One region of the Brachybacterium sp. 107 genome, then DNA from elsewhere that is predicted to be linked to it. Evidence: predicted binding sites of a transcription regulator. Region 1 holds the regulator's gene; the other holds the start of a gene.

Evidence for each region. The regulator LexA, encoded in region 1, represses DNA repair genes until DNA is damaged. The targets are predictions, from matches to a motif close to TCGAACANNTGTTCGA.
Region 2: a site for LexA is predicted at 2,977-2,992, ahead of ACT3UL_RS12090 (Rv2578c family radical SAM protein). Genes of this name have one in related genera too.

Annotation. Positions count from the first base shown of each region.
Region 1 covers NZ_JBQSYW010000001.1:42,461-52,659, forward strand. Annotated here, with positions in the region: gene dinB (DNA polymerase IV) at 1-913, opposite strand, end outside; gene ACT3UL_RS00180 (SAV_6107 family HEPN domain-containing protein) at 970-1,452, opposite strand; gene ACT3UL_RS00185 (spermidine synthase) at 1,655-2,509, shown strand; gene ACT3UL_RS00190 (cold-shock protein) at 2,616-2,819, opposite strand; gene ACT3UL_RS00195 (proteasome assembly chaperone family protein) at 3,131-4,108, opposite strand; gene ACT3UL_RS00200 (HelD family protein) at 4,262-6,508, shown strand; gene nrdR (transcriptional regulator NrdR) at 6,700-7,158, opposite strand; gene ACT3UL_RS00210 (LysM peptidoglycan-binding domain-containing protein) at 7,187-7,468, opposite strand; gene lexA (transcriptional repressor LexA) at 7,753-8,448, shown strand; gene ACT3UL_RS00220 (ATP-dependent DNA helicase) at 8,610-10,199, opposite strand, start outside.
Region 2 covers NZ_JBQSYW010000010.1:36,242-46,440, forward strand. Annotated here, with positions in the region: gene ACT3UL_RS12075 (S9 family peptidase) at 1-470, shown strand, start outside; gene ACT3UL_RS12080 (OsmC family protein) at 819-1,337, opposite strand; gene ACT3UL_RS12085 (hypothetical protein) at 1,373-2,728, opposite strand; gene ACT3UL_RS12090 (Rv2578c family radical SAM protein) at 3,002-4,063, shown strand; tRNA gene ACT3UL_RS12095 (tRNA-Ser) at 4,170-4,254, opposite strand; gene ACT3UL_RS12100 (DUF5694 domain-containing protein) at 4,338-5,180, opposite strand; gene ACT3UL_RS12105 (flavin reductase family protein) at 5,318-5,848, opposite strand; gene ACT3UL_RS12110 (cation:proton antiporter) at 6,330-7,694, opposite strand; gene ACT3UL_RS12115 (hypothetical protein) at 7,909-9,099, opposite strand; gene ACT3UL_RS12120 (methionine/alanine import family NSS transporter small subunit) at 9,435-9,542, opposite strand; gene ACT3UL_RS12125 (sodium-dependent transporter) at 9,700-10,199, opposite strand, start outside.

The DNA of each region.
Region 1 (10,199 bases):
TCCCGTCGGGACTGCGCAGCTTGAGGACGACCGTGCGGGCCACGGCATCGCTGCGACGGAGCTGGCGGGCGACGTCATCCGCCATCGAGGTGATGCGACGCCTGACCTCGTCCGCGTCGGTGAGGTCCTCGTCCCAGGTGCGCTCGGTGCCCAATGATTTGTCCCGGACCCGATGGCCCAGCCCGGTGCGGTCGCTGCCCGCAGCCAACCGGATGATCTCGGGTGCGCGGGTGCCGAGCGCCCGCGCCAGGGTGGGTGGCGGGATCTCCTGTATCTGGCCGATGGTCCGTACGCCGATCCGTTCCAGGGAGGCGACCGCCTTCGGGCCGATCCCCGAGACCGCCGAGACCGGCAGCGGGGCGAGGAACTCCGCCGTCCGCTCCGCCGGGATGATCAGCTGGCCGTCGGGCTTCGCCCGTGCCGAGGCGATCTTCGCGACCGCGCGCGAGACCGAGCCGCCGACGGAGCTGGGCAGGCCGAGCTCGTCTCGGATACGGGTGCGCAGCAGGGTGGCGATCTGGTCCGGTCCGCCGAAGAGACGGCGCGCTCCGCGCACGTCGAGGAAAGCCTCATCGATGCTGATCTGCTCGATATCGGCGACGACGGAACTCAGCAGCTCCATCACCAGCGCAGAGGCTTCCTGGTAACGGGAGATGCGCGGCGGGACGATCACAAGATCCGGGGCGAGCCGGCGCGCACTCGCCATCGGCATCGCCGAGCGGATCCCGCGGGTCCGGGCCGGGTAGCTGGCCGCCGCGACCACTCCGCGCGCCCCCGCTCCGCCGACGACGACGGGGAGGCCCCTGAGCTCGGGATTGTCACGGATCTCGACGGACGCGAAGAAGGCGTCCATATCCAGATGGAGGATTCCCGGGATCTCCACGGTCGGTCCGACACCGTCCTGCGCTGCCATCGGCACCTCCTTCGTGACGGCACTGTACTCGGCGCCCGTGAGCGAGCGGGGCGTCGTCACCCCGCCAATGCCGTGACGTGCGACGGCAGATCCGAGACCAGCCGCTCCGAGACGCTCCGCAGATGCCGTGCGGTCTGCTCGACATGCGCCTGCAGCAGAACAGGATCCGGGACAGCCGAAGGATCTCGATCCAGGCGGGACCGCTCCGCCACCAGTGGGGCGAGATCGGTCGCCCGCTCCGCGTCCTCGCCGCCGATGCGTTCCATCGCCGTCCACACGTTCAGCGGGAGCCGGCGGCGGCGGTCACGATTGGCGCGCGCGACGATGATCCCGGCACCGCGCAGCGCCGCACGGTGGACGAGCTCGAAGGCCTCACGGGGGTCAGTGGCGACCGCGGCCTCCCCCTGCTGGAGAAGATCCCGGGCGCGCTCCAGATCGGCCTGGTCCTGATCGAGGTGCGCGAGGCGCAGCCTGACGGCGCGGGCATCGGCGGAGAGGACCGGAGCGCTCCCCCGGGTCCTCGATGCGGTCGTAGCCATCTCTGCCTCCTCTCCATACCGTGGCGGTGCGGATGCTCGGGTTCCTCGCCATCCGCTTCGTCCTCGAACCGTATGCAGGGGGTCCGACAGACGGGGCGCCGAGGCAGCTGCGGTGGATGAACGGGCAGTGGGGAGGAACGAGGTCCGCCCCACCTCGGCGCGTGCACCCGGGGTACGGCTGCCGGTCTCCTACAGTGGGACGATGTCCCGTCGCGAGCGTGTGCGCCACGCCCCTTTCGAGCACCTCGGCCCGCTCGACACCGCCATCCCCATCTCCACCGGGACGGCCCGGCTCACCGTCGAGAACGACGGCTCCGTGCTGCTCGACGTCAACGGGGTGCCGTCCTCGCATCTTCATCCCGATCCCGAGCACCTGGTGTTCGAGTACATGCGGTGGATGCTCATCGCGATCGACCAGCACCTCGGCTCGGGCAGGAACGGCCCGTCGGAACTCGGCAGCGGCTCCGCCCCGCAGCTCGCCCACCTCGGCGGAGGCGGCTGCTCCCTGCCCCGGGCGATCGCCGCGCGGCATCCACGGTCCAAGCAGATCGTCGTCGAGCTCGACGAACTCCTCGCGAACCAGGTCCGGGACTGGTTCGACCTGCCCCGCTCGCCTCAGCTCCGACTCCGGATCGACGATGCCCTCAGTGCGATGGCGGCGTGGAGGGAGGACCGGTTCGACGTGCTGGTGCGTGACGTCTTCTCCGGCGCGACGACGCCGGAACCCCTCATCACCGTCCACGCGGCGCAGCACGCCGCCCGCGTGCTGCGCGACGGTGGGCTCTATCTGGCCAACTGCGCCGCTCCACCGGGAACCGGGCTCATGGCGGATGAGGTCGCGACCCTCAGCGCCGTCTTCCCCCACGTCGGCCTCATCGCCGAACCGGCGCACCTCTCCGGCAAACGCCGCGGGAACTGTGTGCTCCTGGCCTCGAACCGTCCGCTGCCCGAGGGGATCGACCGTGATCTGCGCTCGGATGCGGTGTCGGTGCGGCTGGCACAGCCCTCGCAGGTCCAGGCACTCGCACGGGCCGGCCGGGTGCTGGGCCAGGCCTGACGACGACTCCCGCAGACCCGACGACGAAGAGATGTCCCGACAACGACGGACCGGCCAGGAGCATGTGCTCCTGGCCGGTCCGTGAGATTAACGGGGTTGCCGTTGATCAGACCGGGCGAACCTGCTCGGCCTGCGGGCCCTTGTCCCCCTGGCTGACCTCGAACTCCACACGCTGACCCTCGTCGAGCGCGCGGTAGCCGTCCATGTCGATCTTGCTGTGATGCACGAAGACGTCAGCGCCGCCTCCGTCGATCTCGATGAATCCGAAGCCCTTTTCGGCGTTGAACCACTTGACCGAGCCCTGTGCCATACCTGTCACCTTCTGTGTCGTCCATCAACGATCGCGGTACGCGATCGCGGTGCCACGGGAAACCGCCCGCCGCCGAAGCGGAGGACGTCAGGTGCAAGCCGTACTGCTGTGCCGAAGCACCTTCGACGGACTGTCCTGCGGAACCTGCATCTCCGTAACGCCGCCATTCTGCCACGGCAGTGTCCCCGTTCACACTGCGAAGTCGACCGAACGGTCACGAAGAGGTAACGACTTCCGGCTCCAGGACCGGAAACACGGTCCTGCACCGGGATATGCGGCCGTGCACCGGACTACGGGTGCCGGCCGAGGCCTCACGCGGAACGGGGCTCGTCCGGGCTCTCTCCGTCATGGTCCGCCAGGAAGCGCTCGAAGTGCTCCCCGAGCTCATCAGCCGTCGGCAGATCCATCGTGGTCGAGAGCGGGGACTGATCAGCACCCTCGCTCATCGAGTCGTACTGCTCCTCGAGCGCGGTGACGATCTGGCGCACCTCGGAGTTCTGCTCGAGGGTCCCCTGCAGGGCGACCGTCGCGGCATCCGTCAGGTCGCCGAGATGCACGAGGGGCAGATCGAGGCCCGCGGCATCGCTCACCCGTCGTAGCAGTGCGAGCGCTCCGGCCGGGAAGTCGGTGCGGGTGAGGTAGTGCGGGATCTGGGCGGCGTACCCCATGGCCGCATGATCGGCACGGCCGAGCTGGAGCTCGAGCAGCGCACCGAAGGCCGCCGGGATGAGGATCTCCGGGGAGTCGTCCTCATCGGCCCCGAGCATCGTGCCGGGCGCCGGGGTCGGGCGGGTCGAGGGCCGTCCCAGGAGGGACGGGTCGTTGGCATGCGCGAAGAGGCCGATCGGCCGGGTGTGGGGCACCGCCATGGGCACCGCCTGCATGCCCACGACACGTTCGACGTCGAAGAATTCGACCAGGTCCGTCAGCGCCTCGGCGAGACGACGCCATTGGAGGTCCGGCTCCGGCCCGTCGAGGAAGAGGAAGGGGCGATCCGCCTCGTCGTACATGAGGGACAGCGTGAGCTCCGGGATGTCGACGCTCGTGTAGGAGGTCCCGTCGAACACGGCTTGAGGGCGAGACCCTCGGTAATCCAGCAGCTCGTCCATGTCGAACGAGACCAGCCGGAGATGGCGGAGCTCGTCGCGCAGGTAGGTGGAGGCGATCCGGCACGCGTTGCCGGCGTCCACCAGACCCGGCAGGGCATGGACCAGGGTCAGACCGGTCCGCGGCACCTCCGCCAGCACATCCGCAGACTCGAAACGGTACAGGTCACGCGGGTCGCGCATCAGCGTCTCCTCCCTCGCGGCCGGTTGGATGTCACGTGCCGGATGGCACGCACATCAAGGCCTGTCCACCATAATGGACCACTGTGCTCCGCCGACCCTGGGTCCGTCCCGTGAGGTGCGGCGGAAGGATTCACCGTCAGAGGGGGCAGATCCGTGGACGATGCTGAGGGACAGATCGATCGGGAGATCGCGCACGAACAGGCCTATGCCGATCGTCTCTACGCACGACTGGACGTGCTGATCGGGCAGGTCGAGCACAATCTCGAACAGATGCAGGCCTCCCAGCACGCCTCGACGCATCAGAACCGGTCCGAGCGGGACTCGTTCATGGCGCTGTACGAGGATCGGCTGGCGCTGCTGCGATCCGTCGCCCGTGCCGTGGTGTTCGGACGTCTCGACATGGACGATGCGGCACGCCACTACATCGGCCGCATCGGACTGTTCACCGCCGAGCGTGAGCAGCTCCTCGTCGATTGGCGCGCCCCCGCTGCGGCCGCTTTCTACCAGGCCACCAGCACCGACCGGCAGGACGTGCGCCTGCGGCGACACCTGATCAGCCGCGGACGCACCATCAACGGCCTGGAGGACGACGTCCTGGACCAGTCCGTGCTCGAGGATCCCGACCACGATGTCGTGCTCCAGGGCGAGGGCGCTCTGCTCGCCGCCGTCTCCGGTCACCGCACCGGACGGATGGGCGACATCGTCGCCACGATCCAGTCCGAGCAGGACCGCATCATCCGCTCCGAGAACCGCGGCGTGCTCGTGGTCCAGGGCGGGCCCGGCACCGGGAAGACAGCGGTCGCCCTGCACCGTGCCGCCTACCTGCTGTACACCCATCGTCGTCGGCTCGAGCACACCGGCGTGCTGATCATGGCGCCGACCCCCGGGTTCCTGCGCTATATCGAACGGGTGCTGCCGAGCCTCGGGGAGTCCGGCGTCGTGATGCTCACTCCCGGCGAGCTGTACCCGGGCATCGAGACGTTCCTCCACGACGAGGATCAGATCGCCGCCCTCAAGGGCGACATCGCCATGGCCGAGCTCCTCGACCGGGCGATCCGGCAGCGCCAGATCGTGCCGGACTCCGATATCCGACTGCGCATCGACGGCACACCGATCACCCTGACCCGGAGTGCGCTGCGCGCTGCCCGCCGTGAAGCCCGCGCATCCCACAAGCCGCACAACACGGCTCGCGCCGTCTTCGTCCGTGTGGCGATGGACCGCCTCGCCGAGTCGTACGAGAAGGCGCTGGCCGCCGGCGGCCACACCGTGGTCCCCGAGGACAGGCCCGATCTGCTGTCGGACCTCCGCAACGACTCCGAGGTCAAGAGGCAGCTCAACCTGGCCTGGCTCCCCTACACCCCGCAGGGATTCCTGCGGATCCTGCTCTCCCGGCCGGACCGCCTGCGCGCGGCCGCCCCGCCCTCGCTCGCCGACCGCATCGAGATCCTGGCACGGCCCAAGGACGCGCCCTGGACCGTCCAGGACATCCCGCTGCTCGACGAGGTCGCCGAGCTCCTCGGCGAGGACTCCGCACCTGCCGAAGCACGCGCCCGCGACGCCGCCACGCAGCGCGAGGCGGACGTCGACTACGCCCGCAAGGTCATCGAGAACATCGACAGCTCCGGGATCGTGCGTGCCGAGGACCTGGCCGATCAGGTCAACCGGGTCCGTGATGGCCGCACACTCGCCGAGCGGGCATCGGCCGAACGCAGCTGGACCTACGGCCATGTCGTCGTCGACGAGGCCCAGGAGCACTCACCCATGAGCTGGCGCGCCCTGATGCGGCGGGCACCCACCAAGTCCTTCACGGTGGTGGGAGACGTCGCGCAGACCTCCTCCGCAGGAGGGACGACGTCGTGGGACGAAGCCCTCAGTCCGTACATCCAGGATCGGCTGCAGGTCGAGCACCTGACCGTCAACTACCGCACGCCGAGCCGCATCATGGATCGCGCGATGGCGATGGCGCATGCCCAGAACCTGCCCGTCACCGACGTCAGCTCGGTGCGCGACGGGGACCGCGATCCCGTGATCCAGCGCAGCGACCAGGCGGATCTGGCGCGGACCGCCGCCGATGCGGTCCAGGCCGTGCACACAGAGGGCATCGGACGCCTCGCGGTCATCGCGGCGGCGGAACGGGTGCCCGACGTCTTCACCGAGCTGAGCACTCGCCGCGGACTGCCGCGAGTGGGCGAAGGATCCTCGGGCGTCGACGATGAGATCGCGGTGATGACTGCACAGGAGGCCAAGGGGCTGGAGTTCGACGGCGTGGTCATCGTCGAACCGATGGAGCTGATCGAAGCCCATGGTGCCGGCGACCTCTACGTCGCGATGACCCGCACGACCCACCATCTCGGCGTGGTCCACTCGCGGGCGCTCCCGGCAGGTATCACGCCTGCCTGAGACGGCGATCGGCGGCCGCGGCTTCCCCTCCGCGACCGCCGATCAGGTGTGCGCTGCAAGAGCGCACGAGGGATATCTTATGCACAGACGAGGCAGGACCCGGACCATCTCCACAGAATCCACAGAATCTGGTGCCGGAACCGACAGAGGATCCGGCAGATATGTCGGAATCCGTCCATGATTCCGCCGGATCAGCCCGCTGCCGACGCCTCGGCCCGCAGGCGGACGATGGCCGCGTCGAAGTCATCGAGGGAATCGAAGGCCTGGTAGACGCTGGCGAAGCGCAGATAGGCCACCAGATCCAGCTCCTGGAGCGGCTGCAGGATCGACAGGCCGACCTGATGTGCATCGATCTCGGCCAGGCCGCTGGAGCGGATGTCCTCCTCGACGCGCTGGGCCAGCATCGCGAGCTGATCATCGGTGACCGGCCTCCCCTGGCACGCCTTGCGCACCCCGGAGATCACCTTCGCCCTGCTGAAGGGCTCGCTGACCCCGGAGCGCTTGTGCACCGACAGCGATGCCGTCTCCGAGGTCGAGAAGCGACGGGAGCAGTTGGGGCACTGGCGACGGCGACGAATCGTCGCGCCGTCGTCGGAGGTACGCGAATCCACGACTCGCGAGTCGGGGTGGCGGCAGAACGGACAGTGCATCGGGCCAGGATACCGGCCCGCGCTCACATCAGCGCGATGCACCCTCGAGCACTGGCAGCTCGAGCTCCTGGCCCGCAGAGACCCGTCCTGTCGGAAGCTGGTTCAGGGCTCGCGCCTCGACGACGAACTCCTGGGCGCTCATGCCCTCGGGAGCGTAGTCCTCGGCGTATCCCCAGAGGGTGTCGCCCTCCTGGACCGTCACGGTCACCGCATCGCTCTCCCCATCGCCCGCGAGAGCAGCCGGGATGCCGAACACCAGCAGCGCCGCCGCGGCGACGGCGAGCCCGAGCAGGAAGGCCGTGGCGATCAAGAGCATCCGGCCGCGCCGGGTCGCCTCGAGTCGAACGTCCGATCGAGCAGGACGCTCATTCCGCTCGTGGCGGTGCTGCGGGAGGGGAAGAACCGTAGCCATATCCGTACGCATGTCCGAACTCCTGTTCGATCGAATGTCTGTGCGACTGTAGCCCCACTTCGGCGCGACACGCAAGAGGAACCTCGAACACCTGTTTGGAATCCCGTGCGCGCCGCCCTAGGCTGGGTGACACGACAACGGAACCGCAGGGGTCCGACAGACGAAGCCAGGAGGCCCGCACCATGACGCCGAGCACCCCCAAACAGATCAGGGTTCGCGACGACGCCGTGGAGGACCCTGTGACGGCAGGGCTCACGCGTCGGCAGCGGCTCGTGCTGGAGACCATCAACGCCGAGATCGCCGCGCACGGCTACCCGCCCACCATGCGCGAGATCGGGGATGCGGTGGGCCTGACCTCGTCGTCGTCCGTCTCCCATCAGCTCCAGGCCCTCGAACGCAAGGGCTTCCTGCGTCGCGACCCCAAGCGCCCCCGCGCGATGGAGGTCGTCATGCCCGGTGCCGACGGCACCCCCGAGGCCCCGTCCGCGCCCGAGATCACCCCGAACTCGGTCTCCGTGCCCCTCGTGGGCAGGATCGCGGCCGGCGCCCCCATCACCGCCGAGCAGCAGGTCGAGGACATCTTCACCCTGCCCTCACGGCTGGTCGGCGACGGCGACCTCTTCCTGCTCCAGGTGGTCGGCGACTCGATGATCGACGCCGCGATCTGCGACGGCGACTGGGTGGTGGTACGCAGTCAGAAGGAGGCGCAGAAGGGGGAGATCGTCGCCGCGATGATCGACGGCGAGGCGACCGTGAAGACCTTCGTGCAGCGCGATGACCATGTGTGGCTCATGCCGCACAACCCGTCCTTCGCCCCGATCCTGGGTGACCACGCCGAGATCCTCGGCAAGGTCGTGGCGGTCCTCCGCTCGATCTGAGGGCCGCCGCCCCGCATGCGATGCACGACGCCGCTGGCGTCTGCCGCCCGGGGTCCCGAGCGGCAGGCTCAGCGGACTCGGCAAACTCGGCGGAGTCGGCAGGCTCGGCGGAGTCGGCAGGCTCGGCGGAGTCGGCAGGCTCGGCAGGCTCGGTGGTCTGCTCAGTCGTCCGCGAGGCGGCGCAGGGCGCCGAGAGCCACCTCGGGATCCGTGGTGGGCCACAGCGGCGGCATGGAGTCACGGAGGAATCCTGCGTAGCGCGCGGTGGCCAGCCGCGGATCGAGCACGGCGACCATCCCTCGATCCTCATGGGAGCGGATCAGCCGGCCTGACCCCTGGGCCAGCAGCAGCGCCGCGTGCTGCGCGGAGATCGACATGAAGCCGTTGCCCCCGTTGCGGCTGATCCGCTCCTGTCGTGCCGCGGTCAGGGGGTCGTCGGGCCGCGGGAAGGGGATCCGGTCGATGGTGACCAGACGCAGCGACCGCCCGGAGACGTCCACCCCCTGCCAGAGGGTGAGGGTCCCGAACAGCGAGGCGTCCTCGTCCTGGCGGAAGTTGCGCACCAGGTTCGCCATCGAGTCCTCGCCCTGGACCTCGATCGTGAGATCCAGGCGCGCACGCACGTGCTCAGCGGCCAGCTCGGCGCCTCGACGCGAGGAGAACAGGCACAGCGCTCCCCCGCCCGATGCCTCCACCAGCTCGGTGAGGTGATCGAGCATCGCCGTCGACGGGCCCTCCCGTCCGGGCGGCGGGAGATGCCGTGCGGTGTAGAGGATGCCCTGGCTGCGGTATTCGAAGGGGCTGCCGACGTCCACCCCTGCCCACGCGCCGGAGTCCGCGGCGACCGGGATCTCCTCGGTGCCGATCCGGTCCACCCGGGCCAGCCCCACCTCGCCGGCGGCCGGTTCGAAGCGGTTCCCCAGCGCGAGGGTCGCGGAGGTCAGCACGGCGGTGCGGTGCTCGAGGATCGCACCGCGCATCGCGCCGGCCACGCTCAACGGCGCCACCTGGATGCTCGAGCGCCCCGTGGCCTGAGAGTGGGAGACGGAGACCACGTCGTCGTCGGCCGGGGACGCCAGGCGTTCGCAGACGTCGATGATCTCCTGCAGATTCGCCCGGACCGTCTTGCGGGTTCCGGCCGTCCCCGTCGTCGCATCGTCGCCGGCGTCCTTGGCATCGGAGTGGGCCGTGCGGGCCTCGATCCGCAGCTGCTGGATCGCGTCGGCGAGACGGTCGGGCAGCGGACCGATCACCCGACCGTCCGGGGCGAGCTCGAGGGACTCCCGCAGCTCCTCGGAGGCATCGTCGAGTGCCGTCCCGGCGACGCCGAGGCCGCGCAGGTCGCGCACGGTGCCCCGCAGCATGCCCGGGTTCAGGACATCGGTGACAGCGCTGGTGACGCGCCCGGAGAGGTCATGCGCCTCGTCGAAGACGACCACGTCGTGCTCGGGGATGATGCCGTGGCTGTCGAAGGCGTCGATGGCCAGCAGGGCGTGGTTGGTGACCACGATGTCCACCTCGCGGGCGAGCTCGCGGCTGCGTTCGGCGAAGCAGGACTCCACCATCGGGCAGGTCCCACCCAGGCACTGGGAGCCGGTGACGGAGACCTGGCGCCAGGCACGGTCGGAGACCGGGTCCTCCAGAGAATCACGGTCACCGCTGTCGGTCTCCTCCGACCACTCACGGAGCCGCTTGACCTGGTCCCCCAGGCGTTCGCTGCCCGAGCGCGACGGGTCGGCAGAGGCCTCGGC
Region 2 (10,199 bases), on a different contig from region 1:
CCGCCTTCGCCGGCGGCTCCTACGGCGGCTACATGGCCAACTGGGTGGCCGGGCACACCGGCGACCGCTTCCGCTGCATCGTCACGCACGCCTCGCTGTGGGACACCGAGTCGATGGGTCACACCACCGACAATGCGGGCTGGGAGCGGTCGATGCGGGACCAGAACCAGCAGTACAACCCCAAGGACTACGTGGGGGACATCGTCGCCCCGATGCTCGTGATCCACGGCGACCGCGACTACCGGGTGCCGATCGCCCAGGGCCACGCCCTCTGGTACGACCTGCACGAGTTCTCGGCGACCCCGCGCGACGCCGACGGACGCACCCGGCACCGCTACCTGTACTTCCCCGACGAGGGCCACTGGATCCAGGGCCGCGGGAACGCACAGGTCTGGTACGAGACCTTCCTCGGGTTCCTCGACGAGCACGTGCGCGGGGTGGCCTGGGAGCGACCGGCGACTCTCGGCTGAGGTGCGCCGAAGCGACCCGAAGCGACCCGAGGCGGCCCGGGTCGGCCCGGGGCGACCCGAGGCGACCCGAGGCGGCCCGAGGTGGCCCGGGTCGACCCGTCCCGTGGGCAGCTGGGCGGCGATGCCAGGACACGCACGGCGAATCCACTGAAATGTCCCGTGGGCGGGACGTATCGGTGGATTCGCTCGGCGAGTCGTGGGGCGGGTTGAGCGTCGGGTCGTGGGGCGGGCCTCTCGTGCGCTGGCCAGGGGGTCTTGCGGTGCATCACGTCGACCTCAGCTCGGAGCTAACATTCGACCGCCGTCGGGTCCTCGAGCGCGGTCAGGTCCTCGACTGCCGTCGGCCCCTCAGACGCGGTCGGGCTCCTGGAGCTCGACGATCGGCTCGCTCGAGCCGCTCAGCAGCTTCGAGACGGGGCAGCGGGCATGGGCGGCCTCGAGGAGCGGCTGCGCCTCGTCGGCCGCCATCTCGTCGATCGTGACGAGAGCGCGGGGCGCGAAACGGTAACCGCCCGACGGGTCGCGGTGCAGGCCCACCTCGACGCTCACATGGCTCTCGTGGGGCAGGCCCCGCTCCGCGAGGACCACGCGCAGGGTCTCACCGAGGCACGTGCTCCAGGCCATGGCGAGGAACTGCTCGGGGTTGAACCCGCGTGCCGGTGCCGTCGGCCCGCCCGTGGGGAGCAGGGCCTCGGGGGTCGGGGCGGCTCCTTCCGGAAGCTCGGCGGAGGGGACCTCTGGCGCGAGAGTGGCGGGACCCTCGTGCACGCGCACCTGTCCCGACGTGCCGTCGACGTTGTCCACGCGGGCCGTGTACAAGGCGCCGGATGAGGGGTCGCGCGGAGAGGATGTCGAGGGCTGCACCATGGCTCCAGGCTAGTGGGGAGTCGGATCGCGGGAGATCACGCCACCTGGTCCGACGGCGCGAGCCAGGTGTTGCACTGGGAGACGTCGCCGTCCGATTCCAGTCCGACCTTCAGCCAGCGCACGCGGGACGCCGGCTCGAGGCTGTGCGGCTCGTCCTCCGTGGGCCAGGTCGACTCATCGAGCAGCGTCTCGATCATCTCCGGGGTGGGCTGCGCGGCCGCGGGGACCTGCATGGTGGAGGCCGCCGCGAGGCAGCGCATCTGCAGGTTGTAGCGGCGCCAGGCCTCGTCAGCACGCTCCGGATCGTCCGCGAGCTTCTCGTCGAGCGCGTTGAAGTAGAACGCCAGCGAGCTGTTCCAGGTCACCGTGTTCATGTACAGGCACGACAGGTCCCACACATAGGCGCCCGGCACCGCGGCCGAGTCGGTCTGCTCGGCTCCCGTGCCGTAGCCCGCGGGCCAGTAGATGGTGAAGTCGAGGTTGCACACCCGCGGGAAGTCCTCCTCGAAGGTGTCCGGCTCGCAGGGGGAGCTGGGGATGTCCGGGTAGGTGTAGACCTGGACCGTCGGTTCGTCCCAGGGCAGCCCGCGGTCGGAGTTCGCGCTGGACCACAGGAAGTCCAGGCAGTCGTTGGCGGCGTCGAGGGTGGCCTGCAGCTCCTCCACGGTCTGCTCGACCGGGGTCTCGGGGATCTCGCAGGTGCTGACATCGGGCAGGGAGCCGGTGGTCAGCGGGTTGTTGGCCATGACCGCCCACACGTCGTCGGCATCGCCGTCCACGGTGTCGAGCGGGGAGATCCCCACGAACGTCGAGTCCGCCGGGTCGGTCGAGAAGTCGGTCTCCGCGGGCTGCGTCGAGGTCGATTCGGGGTCCGACGGGGCTGCTACGGAGGGGTTCGTCCCGCCGCTGCGCTGGAGGGTCAGGTAGAGGACGCCTCCGCCGATCACGAGCAGCAGCATGGCGATGCAGCCGAACGCCACCGCGATCAGTGCCCAACGGCGCCCAGGAGAGGACGGACGGCCCGGTGCCTGTGGACCGCTGGGGTCGACAGCGCCCGGCGGGCCGCCCAGACCTGTCGAGCCGCCCTGACCTGTCGGGCCGCCCTGACCTGTCGGGCCGCCCTGACCTGTCGGGCCGCCGGGACCTGTCGGGCTGCCCGGACCGCCTTGCGGGGAGGTGCCGAACTGTCCGTTGGACTGCGGAGCAGGGGACGAGGCGTTGTACGGGGAGGCGCCGGAGCGAGCGTTCAGGTGGGGCTGGTCCGCTCTCCACGCCTGATGGGTGGCGTCGGGGTCGGCGCCCTGTGCTCCCCAGCCCTGCGGTCGATCACGGTTGTCGCCCCCGTACCCCGGAGGGCCGTCATGCGGCGCGCCGTCCCCTGTGCCCGACATGCGCTCCCCCTTGCGTTCCCCGGCCGTTGCAGCTCGCAGGATATCCGGGGAGGACGGAGCGAGCGGGGGAACAGTGGGCTCGGCGTCGCGGATCGACCAGTGCCGACGGCCCTGAGGCATGTGGGACGGGCATGGCGGTGCCGCTGACGTGGGCTTTCGCCGGTCTCGACGCCGGAGGTCCCGATGCGGTCACGAGGTGGCGCCCGTCGGCCGCGAGGACGGAGCGTGCGCGCCTCCTTGACAAAAGATCGAACGCACGTTCGACTGTGCGGTATGCGATGGAGTGGACAGGCGATCGACGACGAGCAGCGCTCCCAGGCCCTCCTCGGGATGAAGGGACTGGTGCGCAGCGTGCGCACTCCCGAGTTCCAGGGCGTCACCTTCCACGAGGTGACGGCGAAATCTGCGCTGAACCGGGTGCCCGCCTCGAGCTCGATGCCGTTCCAGTGGAGCGTCAATCCGTATCGCGGCTGCTCCCACGCCTGCGTCTACTGCTTCGCCCGCAGCACGCACACCTATCTCGACCTCGACGCGGGCGCCGACTTCGATCAGCAGGTCATCGTGAAGGTCAACGTCGCCGAGGTGCTGCGCGCCGAGCTCGCCAAGCGCTCCTGGAGCCGCGAACTCGTGGCACTGGGCACCAACACCGATCCGTATCAGCGCGCCGAAGGGCGCTACGGGCTCATGCCCGGGATCATCTCCGCCCTCGCCGACAGCGGCACGCCGATCTCGATCCTCACCAAGGGCACCCTGCTGCGGCGGGACCTCCCGCTCCTGACGACGGCCGCGCAGCGGGTCCCGGTGGACCTCTCGATGTCGATCGCCGTCTTCGACGACGACCTGCAGAAGGCGATCGAGCCGGGCACCCCGACCACCGCCGCGCGGCTCGCGACCGTGCGCGCCGCGGCCGACGCCGGCTTCCGCGTCACCGTGTTCCTCATGCCGATCATGCCGTGGCTGACCGACTCCGACGCCCAGCTCGACGAAGCCCTCGCGCAGATCGCCGCGGCTGGTGCGGAGCGCGTCGTCTTCGGGGCGCTGCACCTGCGGCCGGGCGCGAAGGAGTGGTTCCTCCAGTGGATCGAGCGGGAGCATCCCGAGCTCGCCACCGGATATCAGCGCTTCTACGGCCGGGAGTCCTATGCACCGGCGAGCTATCGCAAGAACCTGTCCCAGCGGGTGCGGCCGCTGCTGCAGCGCCACGGCCTGGACATCCACGAGGACGAGGACCAGCCCGAGCAACGACGGGCCGCCGCTGGCAGAGCCGCCCGGGCCGGCAGGGTGCGGCCCGCCCCGGCCGCACTCGACCTGGTCCCGCAGCCGTCACTGTTCTGACGAGCACGGCTGTGCGGAGAGGCGCGGCTGTGCTGAGTGGTGCGACTGTTCGGAATCTAGCGGATGCAGAAATGCCCCCACCAGCAGGTGAGGGGCATTTCTTCGGCGGAGGATAGGGGATTTGAACCCCTGAGGGCGTTAACCCAACACGCGTTCCAGGCGTGCGCCATAGGCCGCTAGGCGAATCCTCCAGCGCTCGTAAGAGCAGGCATCAGCGTACCCGACACCCAGGGGTGGTGCGAACCGAGCGGGCGCAGGTCACACTCGCTCCTATTCAGGGCTCCAGCTCCTTGAGCTCGACCAGTCGCAGGTCGTACTGATCTGTGCCCAGGGCGGTACGCAGCGGCGCCTCGTGGGACGAGCCGACGACGAACAGCACCCGTCCGCTGGGGACGGCACCCGTCGCCGACCGCAGGCGCGCCGCGATCGCCAGGTTCCTCGCGCGCCAGTTCGCCAGCATCACCCGTCGCAGCCGCGGGGTGCCCTCTCCGCCCACGAGGCGCTCCGAGCTCTCCAGACGTTCGGTCGTGGCCCGCACGTCATCCGATGCGTAGAACCGCCATTGAGCCCAGAGATCCTCCACGAGATGCGGTGGAGCGACAGCCTCCGCGAGCAGACCGGAGATCTCCTCCTTGTAGCCCAGGAGCTCCGCCTCGAATCCCTCGGGCAGCGGGTCGATGTTCTCGACACCGGCATGGTCGTCAACGTGCGCGACGTAAGAATGGCCGAGCTTTCGAGCAATGTGCGCGCCGATCGAGATGGTCTCCCGGCGTCGGCCCGCGAGATCGTCGAGGAACTTCCTGACCGGCTCATCGAGGTTCGCAACCTGGTACGGAAGCAGTAGAGCATTGATCGGCTCGCGGGCCCGGATCCAGGCGAGCACCCGGTCTGTCAGCGAGCTGTCGGGTGAACAAGCCTCTTGCTGCGCGACCCAGAGATCGCTCGGCGGCGAGCTCAGCAGAGCGGCACCGCATCGGGCGTCGATCGCCCCGCCGACCTGGAAGTCAGCGAACGTCCCGCCGCGCTGCTCGTACTCGACGACGAGGTTCCCCGGCAGGGCCTCGATCGCCACCAGGTTCGGTCGCCAGGCGGCCAAGCGCTCGCGTGCACGAGCCACTGCAGGCTCCGGTGTGCTCGCAGACAGGTGCGCGGTCGGGACGATCAGTAGTTCCGTGCTCAGCGGGGGAGAGGACATCGTCGACCTTTCTGTGCTGGAGGCATGGTCCAGGCTATCGAGCGGCGCCCTCCGCCAGCTCAGATCTCGTACTCGAGGAGCTGGTGGTACGTGCGGTTGCGATAGACCAGCGGCTCGTCGTTCGCGATCTCTGCGCGGTCCGCGGCGACGATCACGAGATGGCTGCCGCCGGCGGGGACGCGCTGCAGGATCCGGCCGCTGATCCACCCCGCGGTGCCGTCCAGCACGGGCTCCCCGGTGGGGAGATGGTGCCAGGCGACCTGTGCGAACCGGTCGATGCCGGAGGTCGCGAACACGGTGGAGACCTGACGTTGGTTCGCGGCCAGCAGGTTCACCGTCACCGTCTCGGCCTGGCTGAGCGCCGGCCACGAGGACGACGTGTCGTTGATGGAGAACGCGAGCACGGCGGGCTGCGCGGACACGGAGATCACGGACGTCGCCGTGAATCCGAGGGGTCGGGTCCCGTTGGTCAGCGTGACGACGGCGACACCGGCGGGATGGCGACGGAAGAGGTCGGCGAAGGTCTCCCGGTCCAGGGCGCCATCGGCTTTGGTGGGACTATCGGTGAAGGTCGTGGGGTCAGACGGCATGGACTGCCCTCCTCGAAGGGATTCGGTCTGGGACTCCTGGGTCCTATGGAGACTTTCGGGTGACGATAGCGAACATAGGGGCCGTGCTGTTCTGCCGCCAGAATTGTGACGGCGGAAGACCTGTTCGGCAGCGGGCGATCACGATCCTTGGGCCCCGGAACTCCGCCTCTGCCTCCGCCTCGATTATCGCGATGACGTCCGTGCGACACGGATTCCCGAGGTCGGTGGGCAGCACCCCGATCAGCCCGCTGCCGCCTGCCCGGCGGAGTTCCCTGCATTGCTGGGAGCCGGGCCGGTAGCTGAGCTCCTGGACGGCGGCCATGGCGCCGGTGCGCACCGGTACTTCCACCCCTCACCGGCGAATCTGAAGTGTTTCAGATGTCGAGCCGACGGTGAGGCGAGCGGTTCACCTCTACCGCTGAGTCGCCGACTCGTCCGGCGTCTCCGGCGCCTCTGGTGTCCCGGGCGTCTCCTGTGCTCCTTAGGTTCCCTGAGTTCCCTGAGTTCCCTGAGTTCCCTGAGTTCCCTGAGTTCCCTGAGTTCCCTGAGTTCCCTGAGTTCCCTGAGTTCCCTGAGTTCCCTGAGTTCCCTGAGTTCCCTGAGTTCCCTGAGTTCCCTGGGCTGCCTGATCTCCCGGCGTGCCCGGCGACGTCCCGCGTGCCATCAGCCGCGTGGCGAGGAACGGGAACACCAGCACGGTGACAGCTCCGCCGGTGACCATGATCGAGGCCATGGTGGTGGTGATCAGCCCGGAGGACGCGGCGACCTGGGTGACGGCGACGATGATCGGCAGGCCCGTCGCCGCGTACAGGCTCAGAGCGCCCCGCTCACGCGGCGTCCCCAGGCCTGAATGGGTGGTCGTGAAGGTCTCGCGCAGGAACACCGGGAGCCCGCGGACCAGCGCGATCACGGCGACGAAGCCGAGCAGCAGCGGCCACTGCGCGAGGACCGCAGCGAGGTCGATGCTCATCCCGCTGGTGACGAAGAAGACCGGGATGAGCAGGCTGAACCCGACGATCTCGATCTTGTGCATGACCTCGTCGGCATGGGTCGGCGAGGCGGACCGGAGAGCGGCGTTCAGCAGCAGCCCGGCTGCGAACGCCCCGAGGGCGACGTCGAGCTCGAGGACGGCGGTGAGCAGCATCAAGGAGATCAGCACCCAGACGGTCACCCGCAGCGTCGTCTGCATCGTCGAGTTCGACGCCGCGGCGAAGGCTCTCCCGAGCAGTGGGATGCGGCGGAAGAACCGCCCGGGGATCGCCACCGTCAGCACGGCGAGGACGGCGAAGAGCAGCAGGATCAGCGCCGCCTGCCAGGTGCCGCGGGTGGAGAGCAGCAAGGACATCGCCACGATCGGCAGCAGCTCCCCGAAGGCGCCATGGACCATGGTGGACCGTCCCAGCGGCGAGTTCATCACGCCCGAGTCCTTGAGGATCGGCAGCAGGGTTCCCAGCGCTGTCGAGGTCGACGCGATGCCGAAGACGACCGCGGTGTGCCAGTCGCCCTGGAGAATCAGGAAGCCCGCCCCGATTCCCAGCAGTGCGCAGAGAGCCCAGGTCAGAGCGGCGTGACGGCCCTGCTTGCCGCGCATGTCCGAGGTGTTGACCTCGAAGCCCGCGAGCAGGAAGAGGAAGCCGATGCCGAGCTCGCGGAGGAACTCGACGGATTCAGTCTGCTCGGCGAGCCCCAGCGCGTAAGGGCCGATGAGCACCCCCAAGCCGAGCAGCCAGACCACGTCCGGGATGGTGCGCCGGGTGACCAGCGCGAGGAGCGGCGCGAGGACCGCCGCCAGCGCGATCCACCACATGGACAGCAGATTGTCGACCAGCATGTGCGCCTCGGCCATGGGCGGTGTCCTTCGTCCGACGTCGAGTGGATTTCCATGACCATTGTCGGTCAGAAAACGAGGGGGCGACACCGGGGACGCCGAGCCCTCGCCCGCCTCGCTGCCGAGTTCGCTCCGCTGCCGAGTTCGCGCTGCTGCCCCCGAGCTCCCTTGCCCCGGACCGCTTCGCTGCTCTATCCACCCATTGGTCCCTGAGGACCTGTTGCGGTGCTTCTTATAGGTCCTCAGCGGCCAATGGTGGAGGTGGCAGCGAAGGCGTGCCCGCCAGCGGGCCGTGACCAGGCCGGGAGCGCGGTCGGGGGCCGGGTCGTGGTCGGGGCCGGCTGAGAGCGCGCCCGGTCGCTCCCTTCCAGTTGCTCACCGGCGGGGCCGGAGCGCCGGCGGCGAGGACGCTGCGGCGCAGGGCGCTGAGGAATCGGGAGGGGCGGCGGATGTCGGCCGCTGTCAGCCGTCGGAGCGTCCACCCGGCGGATTCCAAGGAGTCACGCCGAGCATGCTCCTCGCGCCATGCCTGTTTGCTGCGGTGGATGTCGCCGTCGTACTCGACGCCGATCAGCAGCGATGCGTAGGCGTTGTCGATGCGCCGGGTGGTTCCGGAATCCGGGTCGGGGACGCGGAGATTCGGAGTCGGCTCGGGGAACCCGGCCCGGAGGACGAGGAGGCGTGTCCGGGTCTCTCCCGGGGACTCGGCCCCTTCCCGCGCGTCGGCGAGAGCACTGGTCAAAGCGCGGAAGCCGGGGCGGCCCCGGAACGGTTCGAAGGCTTGCCGCATGGCCTCCCGACTGGTCGGGCCGAAGGCGCTGTGGGGCCCCAGGAAGTGGTCCAGGGCGATCACCACCTCGTCGTGTTCGAGGGTCGTGGCGAGCTCGAGCAGGAGATCGGGCGGAGCTGAGAGGACGAGACCGTTCCACCTGCGGGTTCTGCCCACTGTCAGGCGATGGACCGTGACGTGCTGCCCGGCCTTGGCACGGGGCCCCGGAGGAATACGGCAATGCAGGTGGGGGAGGCGAAGCTCCAGAGCGGGGTGGTTGGGGCCGTCGAGGCAGAGGTCCGCGAGCGGCGGCGCGTCCGGATCGTTCCGTGGGGCGAGCAGACTGAGCCGGTGCCGGCCGTCCTGCGGATCGCGCAACTTGACGAGGAGACCGACCCCGTTGTCGGCGTCGACCGGGACCGGGACTCCGTACAGCACGGCAGCCGTGGTGTGGCTGAGTACGGCGCCCGGGACCACGGTCCTCTGCAGGGAGGCGGCCACTGCCTGGAAGGACGCTGGGGCACGGCGCGGGGTGAGCAGTCCGGGCAGCGGACGGACGAACTCGTAGCTGCTCAGGCGATTCGTCGAGACGCCCAGCTCGCGCCAGCGACTGCGGGGCAGCAGGACCTGGTCGGGGAGCGGGGTCGCACGCATGCGGCGACCGTAGGGGTCATGCAGTGCCTGCTCCGACGCGGATCCATCCTTGTGGAAGGGCGGCCTGTGGGGAGGAACGGTGCCGACCCCGCGGGCACGGTCCGCGGGGACGCTCGCGGCATGGCGGGAGGGGAGGGCCGCCGAGTGGTCCCTGAGGACCTATCGCGGTGCCTCGGACAGGTCCTCAGGGGCCACTCGGCGCATGCTGACGGCGCATGCTGGCAAGGCAAGGCAAGGCAAGGCAAGGCAAGGCAAGGCAAGGCAAGGCGGAGCGGGGCGGCGCAAGGCCGCAGTGGCCCCGACCCCGCCCCCGCCCCCGCCCCCGCCGGGCAGGGTCAGACGTCCTTCTCGGGGTGTCGGACGATGTTGACGATGGCGGCGACGAGGCCGCCCCAGACGGCGATGATCGCGATGGACATCATGACGATTGCAGAGACAGACATGGTCACTCCTTGCTGAGGGGGATCGACGAGATCGACGAGATCGACGAGGCTGACGAGGTCGACAAGATCGATGGGGCCGACGAGGTCGACGAGATCGACGGGGTCAGTGGTGCAGACGAAGTCAGTGGTGCCGACGGGATCGGGTGCGGGGCGGCGGTCACCATTCGGCGGACCGCAGCTCGTGGGGAGTGGTCGCCTCGGGCGTGGAGACCAGGCCCCTGCCGGCCACGGCTGCGGGGGCGATCGGGTCGCCGTCGGAGTCGTCCTTGTAGATGTTCGAGCCGGCGGGCCACGGGATCAGCGAGAGCCCGATCGCGATGACCAGCAGGCCGATCGCCATCAGCCAGCCGAACACGACCACGAACCAGCTCGGATATTCCCCGTAGATGGTCGGAGCGGTGAGCAGGTCGATGGTGCTGAGCACCAGCGAGGCGCCCAGGACGATCGGGGCGATGCCGCCGACGCACACGATCCACCAGGTGCGGATCGGGAAGGTGCCCTTGACGTTGAGGTGGTCGCGCAGCGTGGGCAGGCCTCTGACCACGTAGGTGACGATGATCGTGGAGACCAGGGCAGCCGCGACGATGCCGTATTCGTTGACCCACTTGTCCAGCACGTCCAGCAGCGGCAGCCCCATCGTGGTCGAGAACAGGACGA